2 regions of the Desulfitobacterium hafniense DCB-2 genome follow, and region 1 is predicted to be linked to the other one. Evidence: a T-box and tRNA genes for the amino acid it is inferred to sense, from the RefSeq annotation. Region 1 holds a T-box; the other holds one or more tRNA genes.
What was found. The T-box of region 1 lies ahead of thrS (threonine--tRNA ligase). A T-box ahead of a tRNA ligase gene usually reads a tRNA of that ligase, here a tRNA-Thr.
Positions count from the first base shown of each region.

Region 2: it encodes a tRNA-Thr, which carries the amino acid that the T-box ahead of thrS (threonine--tRNA ligase) is inferred to sense. The anticodon was not compared.

Region 1 covers NC_011830.1:202,092-206,306, reverse strand. Annotated here, with positions in the region: gene thrS (threonine--tRNA ligase) at 286-2,202, opposite strand; T-box leader at 2,272-2,495, opposite strand; gene ytxC (putative sporulation protein YtxC) at 2,542-3,417, opposite strand; gene DHAF_RS00990 (bacteriohemerythrin) at 3,672-4,079, opposite strand.
Region 2 covers NC_011830.1:905,903-910,117, reverse strand. Annotated here, with positions in the region: gene DHAF_RS04115 (MFS transporter) at 1-144, shown strand, start outside; gene DHAF_RS04110 (hypothetical protein) at 153-821, opposite strand; gene DHAF_RS04105 (prohibitin family protein) at 995-1,831, opposite strand; tRNA gene DHAF_RS04100 (tRNA-Thr) at 2,032-2,107, opposite strand; gene DHAF_RS04095 (IS110-like element ISDha10 family transposase) at 2,560-3,861, shown strand.

The DNA of each region.
Region 1 (4,215 bases):
GTTTCCGCTCGCTTAAATTCGCTCTCTTTTGTAAAACAAAATCCTTGGGCAGCTTTCGGGTCTAAAGGACGTGGATGTAAGATAGCTACCCAATCTGAGTATGCCTTTTCATTCTTTGCTGATGCCGCTCCGCAGCATGGCCGTCACTCTATTAATCTAACACCTCATGGATTCTTTTCCAATACCTATCCAATAAAACTAAAAGACAGGCTATCAATTATGGCCATTGACAAAACAAAAGGATTCAAACCACATAAGTCTGAATCCTTTTGCCTGAGTCTTATCTTATACTAATTGCTTCTTGCTGCAGATTTCTTCCTGGATGAGAGCAATGAATTCTGCTACAGAAAGTTTTTCACCGGCGTTAGCCTGACCATAGCGCCGTACAGCGACAGTATCTGTTTCCGCTTCCTGGTCACCGACCACGAGAGCGAAGGGAATTTTGTGAGTCTGGGCTTCCCGGATCTTATAGCTGATCTTCTCGCGGCGTTCATCCACTTCAGCCCGGATGTCCAAGTCGTTTAAGCGGCGGACGATGTCCTGAGCATAGTCCTCGTGGCGTTCGCTGATGGGCAGCACCCGGACCTGAACAGGAGCCAGCCAGGTGGGGAAGGCACCGGCATAATGCTCTGTGAGCAGAGCAATGAAGCGCTCAATGCTGCCGTACACCACCCGGTGAATCATAACCGGGCGATGCTTTTGACCATCTTCACCGATATAGGTGAGGTCAAACTTCTCAGGCATTTGAAAATCCAGTTGTATGGTACCGCACTGCCAGGTTCTGCCTAAGCAGTCCCGGAGATGGAAGTCGATTTTCGGTCCGTAGAAAGCACCGTCTCCTGGGTTGATCTTATAGTTGACTCCCTTGGCTTCCAGGGCTTCCTGCAGGGCATTGGTAGCCATCTCCCACGTCTCATCGGCCCCCATGGAGTTTTCAGGACGAGTGGAAAGCTCCACATGATACTCAAAGCCAAAGACCTTATAGAAACGGTCCACCAGGTCGATGACGCCGCTGATTTCAGCTTTGATTTGGGAGGGAAGCATAAAGATATGGGCGTCATCCTGAGTGAAGTTGCGCACCCGCAAGAGTCCGTTTAAAGCACCGGATAACTCATGGCGATGAACCAAGCCCAGTTCTCCCATTCTCAAAGGAAGATCCCGATAGCTTCTCAGCTTCTGCTTATACATAATCATGCCCCCTGGGCAGTTCATGGGCTTGACGGCGAAGTCCTCATCATCAATCTTGGTAGTGTACATATTGTCTTTATAATGATCCCAGTGACCGGAGTTTTCCCACAGGTTGCGGCTGAGGATGATGGGGGTCTTGATTTCGTGATAGCCTCTCTTGCGATGCTCCTGGCGCCAGAAGTCTTCCAGTTGGTTGCGCAGCACCATGCCTTTGGGATGGAAGAAGGGAAAGCCAGGCCCTTCATCGTGGAGGCTGAACAGATCCAGCTCCACACCCAGTTTACGGTGATCACGGCGCTTGGCTTCTTCCAGCTTAAAGAGGTAGTCATCCAGATCTTCTTTTTTGGCCCAAACAGTTCCGTAGATCCGTTGGAGCATCTTATTCTTTTCACTGCCCCGCCAGTAAGCCCCGGCCAGGTTCATGAGTTTAAACGCTTTAACTACCCCTGTGGAAGGAATATGGGGACCGGCACAGAGATCGGTGAAGCCACCTTGAGTGTACATGGAAATCACTTCATCTTCAGGCAAGTCCTCGATCAGCTCTACCTTATACTTTTCTCCCTCTGCAGAGAAATACTGCAAAGCGTCGCTGCGGGAGATCTCTTTTCGTTCGTAGCGTTTATTTTCTTTGACCAATCGACGCATCTCAGCTTCGATCTTCTCCAGATCCTCCGGTGTAAAGACATGCTCGGAATCAAAATCATAATAGAAGCCATTGTCAATGGCGGGGCCAATCCCTAAGATGGTCCCCGGGAAGAGGTTCCGCACCGCTTCCGCCATCAGGTGAGAAGTGGAATGCCTTAAAATCTTCAGGCCTTCCTCAGAATCCGCCGTGATAATCTCCACCTCAGCATCCTGAGTTAAAGCATAGGACAGGTCCTTAACCTCTCCATTCACTTTCCCGGCCAGAGCAGCTTTAGCCAGACCCCTGGAGATAGAGGCCGCTAATTCCATGAGACTCTTACCCGATTCGATCTCCCGAATGGAGCCGTCTTTTAAAGTAATCTTTACCATCATAGTCAACTCCTTATTCTTTGGTTTTAATCTTTAAACTTTGAAAAAACTAAAAAAGCCCTCATCCCAATATGGGACGAGAACTTTATTCCCGTGGTTCCACCCAAGTTAAAGCACCCTCGGATGCTTTCACTTTGCTCCCTTAACGCGGGCCGACGTCTGAGCTTACTTCTCTTCAACTCAGCACTCCGGGGTGGTCTTCCTCTGCTTCTCTGTGAGAGATGCTTGCAGCCGGTGGCATCTCCTCTCTAACACAAACCAAAACAAATTACTTTCCCCATCATCGTTTTCATTTTATTATATCCACCCTTTTAGCCTTTGTCAATTCTTCTCACTTTGTCAAATCTTCTCACAGATGGGACAGCTTTCAGTACAATAGCTGACACGGCCTTCAAAAACCTTGCAAATGGTCTGCAGAGTATCCTGGTAGCCTTCATAACGAATATGCAGCACAATTTTTCGTGGAGCTACGGCAATCAGGGCGCTGACGAGAAGATCCTCATAGGTGAGTTCCTGAGAGGTATCCATGAAGGATAACTCATCCATATATTTTTTGGTGATTTTTTTGCCTTCTTCATTATAGAGGTTGAACTTGCCGTGTTTGGTTATTCCGACATGCAAGGTATGAATGCGGGGTTTTTGCGAATCCACAAAGCGCTTGAGCAGATTGATAAACTCCTCATATTCTGCTTCAATCACATGTTCATTCACCACATAATTGACGGCTCTATAGATCTCCTCTTTATAGTCTTTGGCACGGAATCGCAAGAAGCCTTCCATATCAAAGAACGGCTGAGCTTCTATACACTTGACGATTTGGTTGACCAAGGACGCTTTACGATGAATACGGTAATTTTTCCATTGCCGGGATTCTTGATTAAGGTATTGGAGAGACTTCTCAAAAACTTGAACGACTTCCTCCCGTTTCAGTTTATACTTGCTTTTGAGCAGCCAGCGGATATGATCCTTCTCCCAATGCTGCAAAATCGTTTCCGCAATAGCATTCGCCAAATAATAGCTGTGAATCTTTTTTGTGGTCTCCCGATCCTCTTCGATCGCTTCAAGCTGGAACTCACAATCTATCAACCAGTGCTTGCCTTGTTGATATTCGTGAAGCACCACAGGAAGCTTTTCTTGCTCTTGGAGCTGCCTAAGGCGCTCATAAATGCTCTCTCGATAATATTGAGTTCCAACCTGAACGGAGTGTTGTTCCACCCTGGCATCCCCTCCATAGTAGAGTATATGAGCAAGGTTTGCTCATATTGCGGTTTACCTCGAAATTACTCAAGCTATTTCGCAAAATCATATATTCCCTACTATTGCCAGGTTGACTCTCCCTTATTCCCCAAACCAGGATAGTGCCGCCTATTTCTGCACAGCAGCAAACTATAGACGGACATACAAAGGGAGTGCCGCCGACTCAGCTCTTTCAAAAAGCCGTTTGGCGACACTCCCTATTTTTCCTTTGACTAGCGTGTTATCTGCATAAAACTCTTAATGCCAAGATCGCTCTTGAGAATATGGTCCAAGACCCACCCAAAGATGAACTCCAAAAGCTTGCGGGTATGTCCATCCTGATCCTGATCAATAGCAGAGAAGTCAACGGACTCCACTTCTTTGATGAAATCGTCATGGGCTACTTTTTGTTTGAAGTAGCCTGGGTACTTGATTTTAAGCATCAGCTCTTCTTCTGTTTGGAAGTGGTGAACAGTATATTCCTTAAGCTCGGCGATGATTTGAATGATCTTATCGTACTTATCCGGCAGCAAGTAGTTTTCCAACAAATCATAGATCTCATTGCCGATTTCGAACAGATGCTTATGCTGTTCATCGATTTCTTCTACTCCGATGGAGTATTCGTCTTTCCACTTTAACATAACAATCACCTCTTTTGAATCTCCGTTTTCAAGTGCCGGGTTTAATATCCCCAGTCCTATTTTACAACACTAACTCCGCCCCGGCCAGTACCCTAAGCTAAACATCGGCATCATCTGCCCTTACACAAACTCATTT
Region 2 (4,215 bases), 700 kb from region 1:
GCAGTGGTTCTGATTGGCCGTATCGCCGATCTTTGGGGGCTTCAAATGGCTATTTCCGCTCTCTTTGTCCTGCCTTTCGTCGCCGGTCTGCTGGCACTGTTTATGAAAAGCCGTCCTGCAGCACGGGTGCAGCGAGGTGCTTAGATCTCCATTTAAAAATAGGATCGGCGCTGGGTATTACCTTTTTGTTTCTCCAGTGATTTTTCATAAACCCATTTTTGTAGCCCACCCGTTGATGCCATAGCAAGTTCGGCCAATTCATCGGCCTTTTTATAATCTTGTTCTCTAAAAGCCGCTTCTGCTTCAAGTGCATAGTGCAAGTGCTTATGCTTAATCCGGACTTTATAAGTTTCGAACTCCTCAAGGTTCCCATGGAGCAGGGCAATTAAAGCCAGATTATGATAGCGGATATTGCTGTTTTTAATCTCTTGAGCGGTTGCTTCGGCTTCTCTCAAGAGATTTTTTTCTATTTGCAATGTGGCTGTGAGAGCGATCTTAGCTTGCTTGTAGAAAGAACTGAGCCTTTCCAGCTGAATCTCCGCTTCTTGATAATCTTTCTCCACTAAAGAAATCAACAAGGCGTAATAAGGATGGTCTCTCTTCCGCTGAACATATCTACCCACTAAGTTCATATTCTTCGTATAAACAGCAATGTAGAGATAGAAAGTCACACCGCTAATTACCAAAATCACATAGAGATAAAGCAATAGCGGTATTATATCGATGTCTAAGCCTACATAGTTTTTCAGGATAGCTATGACGATTCCGAGAACTACTCCCATTAAAATAACGGCTGAATAGTGTCTCACCTTTTTATTCATTATACTAAACTCACTTTCAGTTAGTTCCAGGAGACTGGCTCAAGTATAAGGTTCTTGCCAAGATCTATCTATCATGGTAAAGCAACAAATCACCAGGTGTATTAGGTTATAAATACAGCGAAAGCCACCTGTCAAGGGTGGCTTTCTGCGTAAAAAACCTTTGACTAAGATCTTTACTGGCCGCTATTGACATCAATAAAAGGGACTGCTCCACCGGTAACATTGGGAAGTTTGCCATCCCATTTTTCAATAGCTTTAATCTTAGCTTCAATTTCCCTTAGTTGTACCAGTTCAGGAGTAACTTCTTGCTTTTGAAGCCGTAGAGATTCCGCTTCAGCTTTTGCTTGTTCTACTTTTTGCTTGGCCTCGATTTCAATTCTTTGCAGATCAAGATTAGCCTTTAAAGCTTGCTGCTCAGCAATTTGCTTTTGTTCAATCGCATTGTTGAACTCCTGACTAAATTTGAATTCAGTGATATTTATTTCGTCCAGAACCATATAGTAAGTCGCTAGTTTTGAAGCAAGAGTCTCTTTAATCTTGGCACTAACTTCTGAACGTTTGGAGATCAACTCTTCAGCCGTATATTGAGCCGTTATTGCTTTCACCGCTTCACCGATAGCCGGATCAACAATTCGTTCTCCATAAGATAATCCGACATTCTGATAAAGCTTATTCACTTGAATAGGGTCAAGGTGAAAGTTAACCGCAACGGTAGTCGTAACGATTTGTAAGTCTTTTGAAGCGGCCGTTTGCTCGGATTGAGATTTCTGGACTCGTACCTCCATCGGGACAACGCTTTGAACAAAGGGAATTTTAAAATGCAACCCTTCTGTTAAGACGATGGGACGGACAGCCCCTAATTGCAGAACAATACCTCTTTGGCCCGCATTCACGATGACAAAGGCATCCAGTGCCAAGATAACAAGAAGTACAATCACAAGCCCAAAGGTAATGAAGCTTTTGCTCATTTTCATTTTGGGTACCATATTGACAACTTTTTCAGAATCCAATTCATGTCCTCCTTTTTAATTTAATTGTGAAGCAGATGCTTCCTCTTAACTATACCTTATAGTAATAAGAAAAATCTATAATTACTTGCTCAAGAAAAGGATAATTACAACAAAAGACCACTCCCTAAAACAAATGAGTCAGCCTTTATCAAGCAGAATTCATAGGTTTCAGAAAATGATCTTCATTCTTAAAATATAACTGGAGCCGATGGCAGGACTCGAACCTGTAACCTGCTGATTACAAATCAGCTGCTCTACCAATTGAGCTACATCGGCTTGTCTAGCGACAAAATTTATAATAGCATAAGGCTGGAAGTTTTTCAACACCAAAATCTATAAAATTTATTACCATTTCTTGTTACTTGTTTACTTGTTTTCAGCTGCTTATTAAACCTCCTTGTAAGATAGATATTGGGTTAAGTTAAAAAACCTACCCGAACGTTCTTTGAAAACCTAATCCTTATTGTTCAGATGAATGAGCTGACACTCTACGTAACCAATATCGCTAAACCTCTGGTATAATCATTTCTTGGTCAGAGAGATAGATGTGCGTACCTCCTGGATCCCTCTTTGAGGCTTATCCGTGAAAAAGCGTGTCACTCCACAAGAATGATTCGATGTTTAGCTGGTTGGGTCACGGATTTCGTGTTACCCGTTTCAAATGCAAGGGTGTTGGCATTCTTTTTTAGTGGATGCTCTGACTCATCTGTTGGAAAGGTTGTGTTAATTTGTCCCAGTTTCTTCATGACTTTGTTGTTGGAATCGATGTTTCTTCTGAATTCTCTGTCGTTGCTATGCTCGCTCCCTCTGGGGAACTCATCCGCAAACCTTTTCGGATTGATCATAATCCCGCTGGCTTTCATAAACTGCTCGATATCCTAAAAAAGGAAGAAGAGCGGTTACAACGAAAGCCCATCTACTTCGTAGAATCTACGGGTATCTTTCATTTACCACTCTTCTTCTTCTTGAGGTCGAATAACCTTAAGGGTTTTGTGCTGAACCCCTTGAGTGTTCATTCTACCAAAAATTTCGACTTAAGAAAAGTGAAAAATGATAGTAAGGATGCCGAAGCGATTGCTAGACTGGCTAAATACCAAGATGTGAAGGTTTCTCTGGTTCCTGAGCCCCAAATTCTGGCTCTACGCATGATGACTCGGGAGTATTATGCTCTGTCGGATACCCTCACCGAGATGAAGAACAGACTATCCACGGACCTCTATCTTCTGTTCCCGGGATTCCTTGATGTGTTCTCTGGGGCCTTTGGCAAAACAGCTTTAGCCATTCTGAAAGATTTCCCTTCACCACGGGCCATTCTAGCCGCTGATACCGATTCACTGACTTCTCTTATCTCGAAAACCAGTCGTAAGGGGACCGCTTGGGCAACAAAGAAGGTGAACCAACTCAAAGACTGTGCCCAGCTTGCTTCCTCCATGCCTCATGAGTTCTCTTGGCTGGATGCTAAGATCAAAGTCCATATCGACGGGATCGAAAGCATGCAGGCCAGTTTAGACGGGGTTGTAACGCAAATACAAGCGATGATTGACTCTGAGCTCTTTCCTGCCGATGCTAAGCGTCATATTGAGCTTCTTGATGGTATACCTGGTATTGGCTTTCTGACAGCAGCTACGCTGATTGCAGAAATCGGAGACTTTAGGCTTTTCAACTCGGCTAAGGCCTTGACAGCTTTCTTTGGGCTGGATCCATCCGTCAATCAGTCTGGAAAATTCCAGGGTGACCGAAATAAAATCTCGAAACGCGGCACACGGATCGGGAGAAGAATTCTGTTTACCATCGCTATGGCCTCCATTCGTACAACACGTAAGGGGGATGAGATCAATCCGGTTCTGCGAGAATTCTACGCGGCAAAATGCGTGAACAAGAAGAAAAAGGTAGCTCTCGTAGCCGTAATGCATAAACTTCTCCACTACATCTTTGCTGTTCTTCGTGACCAGAAACCCTTTGAAATCAGGCAACCTGAGGATCATCAATCCTGGAGAAATACTAAGCTCAGACAAGCACCTGCTGCTTAAACATCTCTTTGTTGCATGATTGTAAGTTTGCCCGTGTCAAGGGTGATGCGAGGGATACCGAGGCCCTCAGGCCGAGGATATGCTCGCCATCATCCCATTGACACGGAACAACACCTAGAAGCTTGAAGACGGCAAAGTCTCTAATGCCCCAAAGTATTACTCCATATTAAAGAGAGTTTGCCTGGCAAGCGCCGAGCGTTTCGTTCCCCCCATAGTAAATACCTCGATTTGGTCATTGTTCGGATTTTTCAATGACTTGGTTTCTTATACCCATTTTTCTTGGACCTTGGAACTAAACTTTTTTTACATTACACCTTGACTTTAATTAGCTGGTCTTTAGTATGGCCCATCTTT